3 regions of the Streptomyces sp. NPDC005393 genome follow, and region 3 is predicted to be linked to each of the others. Evidence: riboswitches for the same ligand, from Rfam matches in the RefSeq annotation. Region 3 holds a riboswitch; each other region holds the start of a gene.
The links. A riboswitch is a leader RNA that binds a small molecule or an ion and turns the genes downstream of it on or off. The one in region 3 is predicted to bind cobalamin.
Positions count from the first base shown of each region.

Region 1 (5,199 bases), on a different contig from region 3:
CGGGTCCCGGGGTCGAGGGTGCCGTGGGTGATCCGCTCCAGGCGGCGCACGACGCAGTCGGCGGGGTGCGGGGCGTCCTCGATGACGGGGCCGACGACGGCGTGGCAGGCGCGGCCCGCGAGGCCGTAGGTGCCGGGGCGCAGCGAGGCGAGCGAGCGGGTGAGGGTGATCTGGCCGTCCGTGGTCCCGTGCACGGTGAGCGGGGGTTCGTTCGGCAGCGGACGGTCGGGGGCCGGTTTGAGCGCAGCGTCGGTGGCGTACCGTCCGCCCGCCACCGCGGTCGCGCCGACACTGAGGATAGTGGTGGCGGCCGCAACCGCCGTTGTCCGCAGACGCATCCCTCCCAGTGTGAGCGGGAAGCCGCCTGCCGGCCAGACGGGCGCGTCCGGTCGTGCGGTCCGGCCCCGGCGGGGCGGCTCAGCGGGGCCGGCCGTAGCCGCGCAGCTTCTCGGCGGCGCGGGCCAGCTCGTCCGGCGGGATCAGGGCGGGGGTGCGGCCCGGGACGGCGGCGGCGGTGAGCCAGACCCGGCACATCCATTCGAGCTGGGCGGTGCGGTCGTACGCCTGGTCCAGGGTCGCGCCGTGGACGACGGTGCCGTGGTTGCGCAGCAGAGCGCCGCTGCGGTCGCGCAGCGCCTCGAGCATGGCGTCGGCCAGCTCGTCGGTGCCGTAGAGCGCGTATCCCGCGACCCGGACCGGCCCGCCGAGCGAGCCGGTCATGTAGTGGATCGCGGGGACCTCGTCGACCAGGGTGGAGACGGCCGTGGCGTGGACGGCGTGGGTGTGGACGACGGCCGCGGCGTCCGTGTTCCGGTAGACGGCCAGGTGCATCGGAAGCTCACTGGTGGGCGTGAGCGTCCCGAGGACCTGCCGGCCGTCGAGATCCACGCCGACCGCGTCGCGCGGGCCGAGCCGGTCGTAGGGGAGGCCGCTCGGGGTCACCAGGACGGTGTCGCCGACCCGCGCCGAGACATTGCCCGAAGTGCCGACGACGAGGCCGTCGGCCGTGGTTCTGCGGGCCGTCCGGACCACCTGGGCCCACGCCTGCCGCAGGGGCCGGGTCAGCCGCGGCCGCTGTGGGGATCGCGACTCCGTCACGCCCTCACCTCCGGGGTCCGATCCTGCCAGGCGGCCGGGGCCGAGGACATGGCGGGGCGGGGTCCTTATCGGCCCTTCGGGTACGCCCCTCAAACCCCGTATGACGTACGGAAGTACGGCGAGAGTCGGACCGGCGCCGCACTCTCGCCCGCGCGTCACCATGACGCCCGCCTCAGTTCACCTTCCGTTCATCCAGTTTCCTTACGTTCACCGTGCTGATACCGAACCTTCGAACTGATTGACCGGGTGTATGGAACACATCACGCTTCTCATCGGGATCGTGATCATCACGGCCTTGGTGTTCGACTTTACGAACGGCTTCCACGACACCGCCAACGCCATGGCCACCACCATCTCCACGGGAGCACTCGGTCCCCGGGTGGCGGTGGCGATGTCGGCGGTCCTCAATCTCGTCGGCGCGTTCCTGTCCGTGGAGGTCGCCAAGACCATCTCCGGAGGGATCGTCGACGAGAATTCCGGCATCCGACCCGAAGTGATCTTCGCGGGTCTGGTCGGCGCGATCCTCTGGAATCTGGTGACCTGGCTCGCCGGGCTCCCCTCCAGCTCCTCGCACGCTCTCTTCGGCGGCCTCATCGGCGCCACGGTGGCCTCCGTCGGCCTGCAGGGGGTCAACGGCGACGCGATCGTCATGAAGGTCCTGATCCCCGCCGTCGCCGCGCCGATCGTGGCCGGAATCGCCACGTTGGCCGCCACCCGGCTCACCTACCGGCTGGGCCGCGACCGCTCCCCCGAGGACACCGCGAAGGGCTACCGCGCCGGCCAGATCGCCTCGGCCGCCCTGGTCTCCCTCGCCCACGGCACCAACGACGCCCAGAAGACGATGGGTGTGATCACCCTGGCGCTGGTCACCGGCGGCGTCGTCGCGCCCGACTCCGACCCGCCGCTGTGGGTCATCGTCTCCGCGGGCCTGGCCATCGCGCTCGGCACCTACCTGGGCGGCTGGCGCATCATCCGCACCATGGGCAAGGGCATCACCGACATCCAGCCGCCGCAGGGCTTCGCCGCCCAGACCGGTGCCGCGACCGTCATCCTCGCCTCCTCCCACATCGGCTTCGCGCTGTCCACCACCCAGGTCTGCTCCGGCGCCGTGATGGGCGCGGGGGTCGGCCGCAAGGGCGCGGTGATGCACTGGTCGACCGCGGGCCGCATGGTCATCGCATGGGTGCTGACCCTGCCGGCCGCGGGTCTCGTCGCGGGCGGCGCGGCGCTGCTGGCCGACCAGGGGAGCTGGGGAGTCACGGCGGTCGCCGTGCTGGCCGTCCTGGCCTGCGGGGCGATCTGGGCGCTGTCGCGCCGCAAGCCCGTGGACCACACCAACGTCAACGAGGTCGGAGTGCCGTCCGCCGAGCCGGTGGGCGCCGTCACCGCCGCCCTGCGGTCCGTCGCCCCGCCGCCCGCGGGTGCCGCGACCACTACCGAGACCACCGCGGACACCACCGCGGAGAGCGTCCCGGAGCCCACCGCGGCGCCCGCCACGGAGACCACCCCCACCCCCGCCGCCGCGGCGACCAGCACCACCAGCTAAAGGGAGCTACGTAGATGAGCATCGACTGGGCGGCACTCGGCCAGGTCTTCGGCATCAGCCTCGCGGTGACGGTCGGCATGGTGGGCGTCTTCACCCTGGGGATCGTCGGAACGTCCCGGAGTGACCAGCCGCAGCCGCACGACGGCGCGGTCGGCACGGCGGTGGTGGCGGGCGGCGCCTCCGCGGCCGCCCGCACCGCCGCGTACGCCTGCTTCGGGCTGTGCGCCGCGGTCGTGGCGTACGGCATCTATCTGATCGTCGCCTGAGGACCGCACGTCCTCATCGACCCCACCGACCGCCGGGCGGCGGCGCTGACCAGCGTCGACCGACCGGCGGTCGGTCCATGTGGGCCTCGGCACACTCACGCATCGCGGGTCATATGCGAGTTGACGGCCATTCGCGGCCCATGGTGGACTTCCGGAGCCAAACGGCGGCAGGAGAGGAAGCCGGTGAGAATCCGGCGCGGTCCCGCCACTGTCACCGGGGAGCGCTCTCCCATCGCCTGTATGGGGTCACGGCTCATCCATATGGTTCGTCCGTATGCGGAGCTGGAAGGCCGGGAGAACCGCGGATCCGGGAGCCAGGAGACTCTCACCGCCGGTCACGTCGAGCCAGGGCGCGGACCCTGAGTGAGGACATACCGCCATGCCCGGCCCCGAAACGCCGCCAGCCCCACCTGTCCGCACGCCGCCGCGCCGAGGCGCGACGGCGGGCTGACGGATGCGTGCCGACCACGCCTCGTACGCGTGCGGCGCCGCCCTCGGCTTCCTCGGCGACCTCGCCATGGGCGATCCGCGCCGCGGTCATCCGGTGGCCGCGTTCGGGCGCGCCGCCGCGGCCGCCGAGCGGCGGCTGTGGCGCGACCACCGCGGCCACGGGGCCCTGCACACCGCGCTGTGCGCGGGCGGCGCGGCCGCCGGTGCCGCGCTGCTGACGCGTACCGTACGGGCCCTTGCCGGGCCCCGTACGACGGACATCGCGCTGACCGCCGCCGCCACCTGGGCCGTGCTGGGCGGTACGACGCTCCGGCGTGAGGCGCGGGCCGTCGGCGACGCGCTGGCCGCCGGGGACCTCGCCACCGCCAGGGAGCGGCTGCCGCATCTGTGCGGACGCGATCCGCAGGCGCTGGACGGACAGCAGATGGCCCGCGCGGTCGTCGAATCGGTCGCCGAGAACACCTCCGATGCCGTGGTGGGCGCGCTGGTGTGGGGCGCCGTGGGCGGAGTGCCGGGGCTCATCGGCTTCCGCGCCGTCAACACCCTGGACGCCATGGTGGGCCACAAGTCGCCGCGCTACCGGCGGTTCGGCTGGGCGGCGGCCCGTCTGGACGACGCCGCCGGCTGGCCCGGTGCGCGCCTTACGGCGGCCCTGGCCACCCTCGCGGGCGCCGACCCGCGCGGCGCGTGGCGCGCCTGGCGGCGGGACGGACGGCGCCATCCGAGCCCCAACGCGGGCCCGGTGGAGGCGTCCTTCGCGGGCGCGCTCGGCGTACGGCTGGGCGGCACCCTCGCGTACGGCGGCCGGGTCGAGCACCGGCCGGTGCTCAACTCCGGCGGGCGCGCCGTGGAGATCACGGACATCGACCGCGCGGTGCGGCTGTCGCGCCGCGTCGGCGCCCTGGCGCTGCTGACGTCGATCGCGGCGAGAGCCGTTGTGGGCCGCCGTTCCTCCCCCGGCTACCGCTGGGAGGTTCCCTCTGGGCGGGACGGGTGGGCACAACCCACCCACCGGCCCGCACCCGACAACGAAAGGGCACGCCGATGACCGGGCCTGGCCACGGCCTGCTGGTCGCGGGGACGACCTCGGACGCGGGCAAGAGCGTGGTCACGGCGGGTATCTGCCGGTGGCTGGCGCGCAAGGGCGTCCGCGTGGCGCCCTTCAAGGCGCAGAACATGTCGCTCAACTCCTTCGTCACCCGGGACGGGGCGGAGATCGGGCGCGCCCAGGCCATGCAGGCCGCCGCCGCGCGCGTCGAGCCCAGCGCCCTGATGAACCCCGTACTGCTGAAGCCGGGAAGCGACAGCAGCAGCCAAGTGGTGCTGCTGGGCAAGCCGGTGGGCGAGCTGAGCGCCCGCGGCTACCACAGCGAGCGGCGCGAGGCGCTGCTCGGAACTGTCACGGAGTGCCTGGCGGAGCTGCGCCGCACCCATGACGCGGTGATCTGTGAGGGCGCGGGCAGCCCGGCCGAGATCAATCTGCGCCGTACCGACATCGTCAACATGGGGCTCGCACGGGCCGCCGGGCTGCCGGTCGTGGTGGTCGGCGATATCGACCGCGGGGGCGTCTTCGCGTCCTTCTTCGGCACGACCGCGCTGCTGTCGGCACAGGACCAGCGGCATATCGCCGCCTATATGGTCAACAAGTTCCGCGGCGATGTGACGCTCCTGGAGCCCGGTCTGGAGATGCTGCGCGGCCTGACCGGGCGGCCGACCGTCGGCGTGCTCCCGTTCGCCCATGGGCTGGGCATCGACGAGGAGGACGGGCTGCGGGTATCGCTGCGCGGCGCGGTGCGCGAGAGCGTCGTCGCGCCCCCGTACGGTGCGAATGTGCTGCGG
Region 1 is NZ_JBEXFG010000019.1:89,468-94,666, reverse strand. Features, by position in the region: gene ABZS71_RS18170 (alpha/beta fold hydrolase) at 1-338, opposite strand, end outside; gene ABZS71_RS18165 (class II aldolase/adducin family protein) at 418-1,098, opposite strand; gene ABZS71_RS18160 (inorganic phosphate transporter) at 1,349-2,644, shown strand; gene ABZS71_RS18155 (hypothetical protein) at 2,659-2,910, shown strand; cobalamin riboswitch at 3,083-3,235, shown strand; gene ABZS71_RS18150 (cobalamin biosynthesis protein) at 3,365-4,408, shown strand; gene ABZS71_RS18145 (cobyric acid synthase) at 4,405-5,199, shown strand, end outside.
Region 1: it holds a riboswitch for cobalamin, as region 3 does, so the genes downstream of both, ABZS71_RS18150 (cobalamin biosynthesis protein) here and metE (5-methyltetrahydropteroyltriglutamate--homocysteine S-methyltransferase) in region 3, are expected to answer to the same signal.

Region 2 (5,199 bases), on a different contig from region 3:
CTCACCGAGGTGACGCCGGGGATGACCTCGGTGGGGTAGCGGTTGGCCAGCCGCTTGTGCATGTGCATGTACGAGCCGTAGAAGAGCGGATCGCCCTCCGCGAGCACCGCGACCGTACGCCCCGCGTCCAGATGCGCGGCGAGCCGGGCGGATGCCTGCGCGTAGAACTCCTCCATCGCGCCCCGGTAGCCCCCCGGATGGTCGGTGCCTTCCGTCGTCACCGGATAGACCAGGCGCTCCTCGATGTGGTCGGGCCGCAGATGCCGCTCGGCGATGGATCGCGCGATGCTGCGGCCGTGCCGGGCGCTGTGATACGCGATGACATCGGCCTCGGCGATGACCTCCACGGCCCGTACGGTCATCAGGGAGGGGTCGCCGGGGCCGAGCCCCACCCCGTAGAGCCGGCCGGTCTGCTGCTCGCTCACTCTTCCTCGCTCGCTATCGCGTTGATCGCGGCCGCGGCCATGGCGCTGCCGCCGCGTCGGCCGCGCACCACCAGATGGTCAAGCGCCGCCGGGTGTCCGGCCAGCGCCTCCTTGGACTCGGCCGCGCCGATGAAGCCGACCGGCACACCGATGACGGCCGCCGGGCGCGGCGCGCCCTCCTCGACCATCTCCAGCAGCCGGAAGAGCGCGGTGGGCGCGTTGCCGACGGCGACGACCGAGCCCTCGAGCCGGTCCCGCCACAGCTCCAGCGCGGCGGCGCTGCGCGTCGTGCCCATCCGCCGCGCCAACTCCGGTACGTCAGGGTCGGAGAGCGTGCACACCACCTCGTTGCCGGCGGGAAGCCGCTTGCGGGTGACACCGCTGGCGACCATCTGCGCGTCGCACAGCACGGGGGCGCCGGCGCGCAGCGCGGCGCGGGCGCGGGAGACCACCTCGGGGGAGTACCCGAGGTCCTTGACCAGGTCGACCATGCCGCAGGCGTGAATCATCCGCACCGCGACCCGGCTGACGTCGGCGGGAAGGCCGCCGAGGTCCGCCTCGGCGCGGATGGTGGCAAAGGAGGCGCGGTAGATGGCCGCGCCGTCCTTCTCGTAGTCGAACACTGTGCCCTCGATCATCTCGTTCCCCGGGCCGCCGCCACGGCGTCGGCCACCTGCTCTGCTGTCACATCCACGCGCAGGTCCGCGCTGTCCGCCTCCGGCGTGTCCCGTACGGTGACCCGGTAGCCCGCGCCGGTCGCCAGCGCGTCCACCCAGCGGCCGCCGGGGTGGCCGCAGCGCCGCTCACAGCCGGAGAAGTACACCGGCAGCGAACCCGGACGACGGTCACCCGCCACCGCGCGCTCCGCGTCGGCACGCACATTGGCAAGGGACTTGGCGCAGCCGGGACGTCCGGTGCACGCACCGACGCCGAGCCACGGGGAGTCCGGCTCGGTCACGAGCCCGGCGTCGGACAGCTCGTGCGACGCGGCCCGGCCGCCGTCCGGGGAGAACCCCGGGAGCACCACGCCGCGCCAGGGTGTCACACGCAGCTCGCCCGACCCGCCCCGGGAGGCGAGCGTGGCGAGCAGCCGCCACTGGGCCGCGCTCACCCGGCCGAGCGGGACGGCGACGGACACGGCGCGGCGCCCGTCCGGCCCGGCCACCAGCCCCGGCGCGGGGCGCGGCCCCGAAGCGTCCGAGCCCTTGGGCTCGGGGCCCTTATGTGCGGTACGTACCGTTTCGATGCCCGCGTTGGCGAGTCGCGCCGCCAACCGGTCGGCCGTCACGGCGTGTTGCGCCGGGAGCTCCCGTACACGCCACGCCCGGCTGCCGCTCTCGCGCATTCCCGCCAGGAACTCCACGGCGGCCAGCGCGGCCGCGCGCGGCGCATCGCCGGCCCGCACTCTCAGCTCGGCGTCGCCGCCCGGCGTGTTGTGACCGTCCGCCCCGCCACCGCGACACGCCGGAGCGGGCATCCGCAGCACGGCCCCGCCGTCCGGCGTTGCGATCAATGTCACATCCGCGCCCAAGGCGGCCACATCGCCGCGCCCGTCGTCCAGCGCGAACAGGAAACGGCCCGACAAGGCGGACAACTCGCCCGACGTCTCGTCGCACAGCGCCGCGTCCAACTCCCGTGCCCACGCCGCCGCATCCGCATGCCCCGCGCCGTCCAGCCCGCACAGCGGCGACGCCACGATGTTGCGCACCCGGTCGTGCCGGTCCGACGGAAGCAGTCCGGCCGCCCGCAGCCGGGCCGCCAGCTCCGTGCCGCACCCCGCGTCCAGGCCGCGTACCTGCAGGTTGCCCCGGGAGGTGATGTCCAGCCGGCCGTCCCCCAGCTCCTCGGCCACTCCTGTCAGCGCGTCCGCCTGACGGGCCGTCAGCAAGCCTGCCGGCACTCGGATACGGGCCAGCGCGCCATCGTCCGCCGTGTGCAGCCGCAACGCCCCCGGGCAGGCGTCATCGGGCCCGCTCCGGCGGCCGGAGGGCGCTTCATTCCCAGGTGGGACGGTGGTCGGGGGAAGGGGCATGGCGGCGAGCATACCGACGATCGACCAGCCCTCTCCGTCCCCTGCCAGGTCAGCAACGCTTACTATGCTCAGCGGTGGGTCGTCCCGGCCCGCCGGACGCACAAGACGGCGTCAAGGGGAGGAAGCCGGTGCGAATCCGGCGCGGTCCCGCCACTGTGAGCACGGTGGCTGTCGGTACGGCAGCGGCCGGGCGAGCCAGGAACTCCCGCCGTCTTCCAACCCGCCCGGGGCGCGGACCCCGAGGAAGGCGCGCTGCGCATGATCCTGCTGCTGTCGACGTCCGACACCGACCTGCTCAGTGCGCGTGCCGCCACGGGCCCGGTGCCGTACCGCCTCGCCAACCCGGCCCGGCTCGCACTCGATGACCTCCCCGGCCTCCTCGACGGCGTCCAACTCGTCGTCGTCCGGCTTCTCGGCGGCGTCCGCGCCTGGCAGGAGGGGCTCGACACGCTGCTCGCCGGGGACCGCCCGGTTGTCGTCCTCACCGGTGAACAGGCCCCTGACGCCCAGCTCATGGAGGCGTCCACGGTCCCGGTCGGGATCGCCGCCGAGGCCCACGCCTATCTCGCCCACGGCGGGCCCGCCAACCTGGCCCAGCTGGCCCGGTTCCTCTCCGACACCGTGCTGCTCACCGGCCATGGCTTCGATCCGCCCGCGCCCGCCCCCACCTGGGGTCCGCTGGAGCGCACCGCGCGGACGACGACCGGCCCGACCATCGCCGTGCTCTATTACCGCGCCCACCACATGAGCGGCAACACCGCTTTCGTCGAGGCCCTGTGCCAGGCCGTGGAGGACGCGGGGGGCCGACCGCTGCCGCTGTTCGTCGCCTCCCTGCGCGCCCCCGAGCCCGAGTTGATCGAGGCCCTCGGCCCGGCCGACGCGGTCGTCACCACCGTCCTCGCGGCCGGCGGCACCCGGCCCGCCGAGGCGTCCGCGGGCGGCGACGACGAGGCGTGGGACGCGGGCGCGCTCGCCGCGCTCGACGTACCCGTCCTCCAGGCGCTGTGCCTGACCAGCTCGCGCGCCGTATGGGAGGAGAACGACGAGGGCCTGTCGCCGCTGGACGCCGCCACCCAGGTGGCCGTCCCGGAGTTCGACGGACGGCTCATCACCGTGCCGTTCTCCTTCAAGGAGGTCGACGCGGACGGTCTGCCGGTCTATGCCGCCGACCCCGAGCGCGCCGCGCGCGTCGCGGGCATCGCGATACGACACGCCCGGCTGCGCCACATCCCCGCGGCCGACAAGCGCCTCGCGCTCGTCCTCTCCGCCTACCCCACCAAGCACTCCCGGATCGGCAACGCCGTCGGCCTCGACACCCCGGCGAGCGCCGTCGCCCTGCTGCGCCGGCTGCGCGCCGAGGGCTACGATTTCGGCCCCGAGGACGGGCCAAACGCGGTCCCGGGCCTGGCCTCCGGCAATGGCGACGAGCTGATCTATGCCCTCATCGAGGCGGGCGGCCATGACCAGGACTGGCTCACCGAGGAGCAGCTGGCCGCCAACCCGGTCCGCATCCCGGCCGCCGACTACCGCCGCTGGTACGCCACGCTGCCGCGGGAGCTGCGCGACGCGGTCGAGGAGCACTGGGGTCCGCCGCCCGGCGCGATGTTCGTGGACAGCAGCCGCGACCCCGAGGGCGAGATCGTCCTCGCCGCGCTGCGCCGTGCCAACCTCCTGGTCGTCATCCAGCCGCCGCGCGGCTTCGGCGAGAACCCCATCGCCATCTACCACGACCCCGATCTGCCGCCCTCGCACCACTATCTGGCCGCCTACCGCTGGATGGCCACGCCCCGGGCGGACGGCGGCTTCGGCGCCGACGCCATGGTGCACCTGGGCAAGCACGGCAATCTGGAGTGGCTGCCGGGCAAGAACGCGGCCCTGTCCGCCGCCTGCGGCCCCGACGCCGCGCTCGGCGATCTGCCGCTGATCTACCCGTTCCTGGTCAACGACCCGGGCGAGGGCACCCAGGCCAAGCGCCGCGCCCACGCCACCCTGGTCGACCACCTCGTACCGCCGATGGCCCGCGCCGAGTCCTACGGTGACATCGCGCGGCTGGAGCAGCTGCTCGACGAGTACGCCGCCATCTCCGCGATGGACCCGGCCAAACTCCCCGCCATCCGCGCCCAGATCTGGACCCTGATCCAGGCCGCCAGGCTCGACCACGACCTGGGCCTGGAGGCCCGGCCGGACGACGACGGCTTCGACGACTTCCTCCTGCATGTCGACGGCTGGCTGTGCGAGGTCAAGGACGCCCAGATACGCGACGGACTGCATGTCCTCGGCGCCGCCCCGACCGGGCCCGGGCGCGTCAACCTCGTCCTGGCCATTCTGCGCGCCCGTCAGATCTGGGGCGGTACGACGGCCCTTCCCGGGCTGCGCGAGGCGCTCGGCCTCGACGAGTCGGCCGCCACCCGCACCGGCGCCGACGCGGCCGAGGAGCGCGCCCGCGCGCTCGTCCAGGCGATGGAGGACGCCGAGTGGGCCCCGGAGGCCGCCCGGAAGGCCGCCCTCGGGCTGCCCGAGGAGCAGCGCGCCCCGGTCACCGCGATCCTGGACTTCGCCGCCCGCGAGGTCGTACCGCGCCTCGCCGCCACCACGGACGAGATCGACCACGCCGTCCACGCGCTCAGCGGCGGCTTCGTCCCCGCCGGCCCGTCCGGCTCGCCGCTGCGCGGACTGGTCAACGTCCTGCCGACGGGCCGTAACTTCTACTCGGTCGACCCCAAGGCGGTGCCCAGCCGGCTG
Region 2 is NZ_JBEXFG010000003.1:180,490-185,688, forward strand. Features, by position in the region: gene ABZS71_RS05310 (precorrin-2 C(20)-methyltransferase) at 1-425, opposite strand, end outside; gene ABZS71_RS05315 (precorrin-8X methylmutase) at 422-1,063, opposite strand; gene cobG (precorrin-3B synthase) at 1,060-2,457, opposite strand; cobalamin riboswitch at 2,516-2,682, shown strand; gene cobN (cobaltochelatase subunit CobN) at 2,716-5,199, shown strand, end outside.
Region 2: it holds a riboswitch for cobalamin, as region 3 does, so the genes downstream of both, cobN (cobaltochelatase subunit CobN) here and metE (5-methyltetrahydropteroyltriglutamate--homocysteine S-methyltransferase) in region 3, are expected to answer to the same signal.

Region 3 (5,199 bases):
TCCATGAGACGGTAGCGCGCGACGGTTGGTCACCGCTACCGCGCGGTGGATGGAAGTGCGCCCCTACGTGGGCGAATGGTGCGGTCGAAGGAGACAAGGTGGCGCGTATCACGCTCGTGACGCCCGTGGTCAACGCGGCGCTGCGGCAGGTCCGGTTCGATGACGCCCCGCCGGACGCGACCGCCGCCCGCCGCGCCGGAGCCGCCGCGGGCGCGCTCCCCCGCCACGATGTGATCTTCACCGCACCCTCGGAGCGCTGCCGTGGCACCGCGTCGGCCCTGGGGCTCGACGCCGCCGTGGCGCCGGAGCTGCGCGACCTCGACGTGGGCCGCTGGCGGGGCCGTTCGCTGGACGACGTCGGGCGTCAGGCGCCGCAGGAGGTGGCGGACTGGCTGGCCGATCCGGCGGCGGCGCCGCACGGCGGCGAGTCGCTGCTGGAGCTGGTGGAACGGGTCGGGGCGTGGCTGGAGGCGTGGTCCGGGCGCGAGCGGCGGGTGCTCGCCGTCGCCGAGCCCGCCGTGGTCCGCGCCGCCCTCGTCCACGCCCTCGCCATCCCCGCGCGGACCTTCTGGCGCCTCGATGTCGCCCCGCTGACCGCGACCGAGCTCAGCGGCCGCTCGGGACGGTGGAATCTGCGCTGCGGTCGGCCGCTGGCCGCGTCGCGGTAAGGGGCCGGGGGCCGCCGCGAGCACACGCGCCCGCGACGGCCCCCAGGCGCCCCGCCCTCAGGACTCAGGACTCAGGACTCATGAGTCAGGACGCGGTGCCGTCCAGCACGGCCCGTACCTCCCTCGCGGCGGCCACCATGTGCTTGAGCGACGTACGGACCTCGGGCCAGCCGCGGGTCTTCAGCCCGCAGTCCGGGTTGACCCAGAGCCGCTCGGGCGGGATGGCCTCGAGCCCCCTGCGCAGCAGGGCGGCCGCCTCCTCGGCGCTCGGTACCCGGGGGGAGTGGATGTCGTAGACACCGGGGCCGACCTCGCGCGGATAGCCGGCCTCGGCCAGCTCCCCGGCCACCTGCATATGCGACCGCGCCGCCTCCAGGCTGATGACATCGGCGTCGAGGTCGTCGATGGCCTGGAGGATGTCGCCGAACTCGGCGTAGCACATATGGGTGTGGATCTGGGTGTCCGGGCGCACCCCCGCCGTGGTGAGCCGGAACGCCTCGGTGGCCCAGGCCAGATACCCGGGGCGGCCGGCGGCGCGCAGCGGCAGGGTTTCGCGCAGGGCGGGCTCGTCGACCTGGATGACCGAGGTCCCGGCCGCCTCCAGGTCGGCCACCTCGTCGCGCAGCGCCAGCGCGACCTGGCGGGCGGTCTCGGCGAGCGGCTGGTCGTCGCGGACGAAGGACCAGGCGAGCATGGTGACCGGGCCGGTGAGCATGCCCTTGACCGGACGGTCGGTGAGGGACTGGGCGTAGGCCGTCCAGCGCACCGTCATCGGCTCCGGGCGGGAGATGTCGCCGGCCAGGATCGGCGGGCGGACGTAGCGGGTGCCGTAGGACTGGACCCAGCCGTGCCGGGTGGCGAGATATCCGGTGAGCCGCTCGGCGAAGTACTGGACCATGTCGTTGCGTTCGGGCTCGCCGTGCACCAGGACATCGAGTCCGGCCTTCTCCTGGAAGGAGACCACCTCGCGGATCTCGGCTTCGATCCGCTCCTCGTAACCGGCGGTGCCGATCCGCCCGGCCCGCAGATCGGCGCGGGCGGTGCGCAGTTCGGCCGTCTGCGGGAAGGAGCCGATGGTGGTCGTCGGCAGCTGCGGCAGCCGCAGCCGGTCGCGCTGGGCGGCGACCCGCTCGGCGTACGGCCGTGAGCGGCGGGCGTCGGCCCCGGTGACGGCCTGGGCGCGGGCGCGTACGGCCGGGTCGCGGGTCAGCGCGGAGCCGGCCCGGGAGGCCAGATCGGCGCGGTTGGCGGCGAGTTGCGCGGCGATGGTGTCCGTACCGTCGCTCAGCCCGCGGGCGAGGGTGACGATCTCGGCCGTCTTCTGCCGGGCGAACGCCAGCCAGCGGGCGATCTGCGGATCCACCTCGCGCTCGACCGTCGCGTCCAGCGGGACATGCAGCAGGGAGCAGGACGCGGCCACATCCACCCGGCCCGCGAGACCGAGCAGGGTGCCGAGGGTGGACAGCGACGCCGACAGGTCGTTGATCCACACATTGCGGCCGTCCACGACGCCCGCGACCAGGCGCTTCCCCGGCAGCCCGCCGGCCGCGGCGAGATCGTCGAGGTTGGCCGAAGCAGGCCCGGTGAAGTCGAGCGCCAGCCCCTCGACCGGCGCCTTGGCCAGCACCGGCAGGGCCTCGCCGAGCCGGTCGAAGTACGAGGCGACCAGCAGCTTGGGCCGGTCGGTGAGGGCGCCCAGCTCACGGCAGGCGCGGGCGGCGGCGTTCAGCTCGGCCGCCGTGCGGTCCTGGACCAGCGCCGGCTCATCCAGCTGGACCCACTCGGCGCCGGCCGCCCGCAGATCGGCCAGCACCTCCGCGTACACCGGAATCAGCCGGTCCAGGAGGGTGAGCGGTACGAACGAGCCGTCCACTCCGGGTGCGGGCTTGGCGAGCAGCAGATAGGTGACCGGGCCGACCAGCACCGGGCGGGGGGTGTGGCCGAGCGCGACCGCCTCCCTCAACTCGGCCACCTGCTTTGCGGAGTCGGCGCGGAAGACGGTGTCGGGGCCGAGCTCGGGCACCAGATAGTGGTAGTTGGTGTCGAACCACTTGGTCATCTCCAGCGGCGCCACCTCCCGGGTGCCGCGCGCCATCGCGAAGTAGCCGTCCAGCGGATCGGCCTCGACGGCGGCGCGGTGGCGGTCGGGGACGGCGCCGACCATGACGCTGGTGTCCAGCACATGGTCGTACATCGAGAAGTCGCCGGTGGGCACCTCGTGCAGACCGGCGTCGGCCAGCTGCCGCCAGGTGGTACGGCGCAGGCCCGCCGCTGTCTCCCGGAGGGCCTCGGCGGTGACCCGGCCCTTCCAGTACCCCTCGACGGCCTTCTTCAGCTTCCGGTCCGGCCCCTGGCGGGGGTAGCCGTACACGGTGGCCCTGGCCGCCGCCGTCGCGTGCGTTGTCACGGAACTCTCCTTCGCGAGCACTCGTCATGAGCTCCCGGGGACCGGGCACAGGGCGCGAAGGGATGGCGCGGACCCCGGAAACACCGCATGGTGCCCGCCCGCGCCGCCGACCCGCCCTCGAGGTCACCGAGAGACCGCGCGCGTCCGACGCGCACGGGCAGTGGCAGGTCTTCGGACTCGCGGGCGCGCCTCGTGTCCCCACGAGGCATCTACTGGCCGTCGCTTCCCAGACCCGGCTGCCGGGCCCAGTGCGTATGACGGCGGTCGTTCCCGCTCACCGCTGCGGGGCAGTCCCGGATTCCCACCGGGTTCCCTCTTACGACGCGCCTGCCTGGCGGACAGGGCGAACCAGCTGCACGGCCCAGACTAGGCGCTCACCCCGGTCCCGGGAAACCGGTTCGGTGGCCGGGCGGTCCGTCGCGCTCATCGCGTTCGTCGTAACGAAACGATCTCTCCGATGGCGCGCCCCCATCGGATGGACTTCTGTGACGTGATGGCGTTACCCACGGCCAAGCCCCGCCCCGCCCTCGCGATCGTCTGCGCCGCCGCCGCGATGGCGACGCTCCGCGTGCCACGCACTGCCCGCGCGACGCCGGGTCCGCGCCCTTGAGCCGGGCGACCGCGAGATCGACAGTCTGCCCGTGCACAGCGACTACGACGGTCCGGGCCTCGACCGGATCTGCTTCCACCAGCGCGTCCCGCGCATTCCGTAGACGCCCGCCGCCCGCGGTGAGCGCGACGCCGGTTCCGCCCGTATGAGGGAGAGGGTCTTCACCGTCCGAGGCCCCGGGGCTGGATCGACGTAAGGAGGCAGGGTGGTGAAGCACATGCGGCGAGGTGGACGCCGACTCGTACGGTTCGCGGCCGTCGGGGCGTTGGTCTGCGGCGGCGTGATGGTCGCGCAGTCCGCACCGGGTGCATCGGGATCGGCTCACGGGGCGACCGGAGACGGCACGCACGTCCTGGGGGCGCGGAGCGACGATCTGGGCGGGCGTCTGGTGTCCCGGCTCGGCACCTCCCGTACGGCGGGCAACTGGATCGGCTCCGACGGGCGCCCGGTGGTCGCGGTGACCGACGCGGACGCGGCGGCCGAGGTCAGCCGGGCGGGGGCGAAGGCCAAGCGGGTGCGGTACAGCATGAATGAGCTGGACTCCGCCACCGAGACGCTGCGCTCGGCGCCCCGGGTGGCGGGCACCGCGTGGATGGTGGACCCCGCGTCCAACAAGGTGGTGGTGCTCGGCGACAGCACCGTCCCCGCCGCCCGCTGGTCACGGATGAAGGACCTCGGCGCGCGGGTGGGCAGCGAGGTGAGCATGGAGCGGACGACGGGCTCCTTCACCACCAGGACCGCCGGCGCCGCCCCGATCTTCACCAACGGCAGCCGCTGCTCCGCCGGTTTCAATGTCACCAACGGCCAGACCGGCTTCATCCTGACGGCGGGTCACTGCGGGCCCACCGGCACCCCCTGGTTCACCGACACCTCGGGATCCACGAACATCGGGACCACGGTCCAAAGCAGCTTCCCCGGCAATGACTTCTCGCTGGTGCGGTACGACAACCGCTCGCTCGACCAGAGCAGCGTCCTGGACGTCGGCAACGGTCAGGCGGTGCGGGTCACCGGGGTCGGCGACCCCGTCGTGGGCCAGGAGGTCTTCCGCAGCGGCAGCACCTCCGGGCTGCACTCCGGCAAGGTCACCGGACTGAACGCGACGGTCAACTACCCCGAGGGCAGTGTCGGCGGTCTGATCCAGACCACTGTGTGCGCCGAGCCGGGCGACAGCGGAGGCCCGCTCTTCTCCCAGGGCGTGGCGCTCGGCATCACCTCCGGCGGCAGCGGCGACTGCACCAGGGGCGGTGTGACCTTCTTCCAGCCGGTGACCAAGGCGCTGACGGCCCTCGGGGTGAGCATCCCGGGCACCATGGCCCAGGGCACCAGCCCGGCCGGCGCACCGGGCGCACCGGTCAACGGCGCGGCGGCGCCCGGGAGTTCGGAAGCCGTGGGCGGTCTGCCGACGGTCGACGACATCGTGGCGTACGGCCGGCGGTTCGGCCCCGGGCTGCTGGTCATCGCCGCGGGGTTCATCGGGATTCTCTCGACCTTCGCCATCCGTCCCAGCCGGCGCC
Region 3 is NZ_JBEXFG010000014.1:114,563-119,761, reverse strand. Features, by position in the region: gene ABZS71_RS15145 (histidine phosphatase family protein) at 99-668, shown strand; gene metE (5-methyltetrahydropteroyltriglutamate--homocysteine S-methyltransferase) at 754-3,075, opposite strand; cobalamin riboswitch at 3,237-3,426, opposite strand; gene ABZS71_RS15135 (S1 family peptidase) at 3,894-5,199, shown strand, end outside.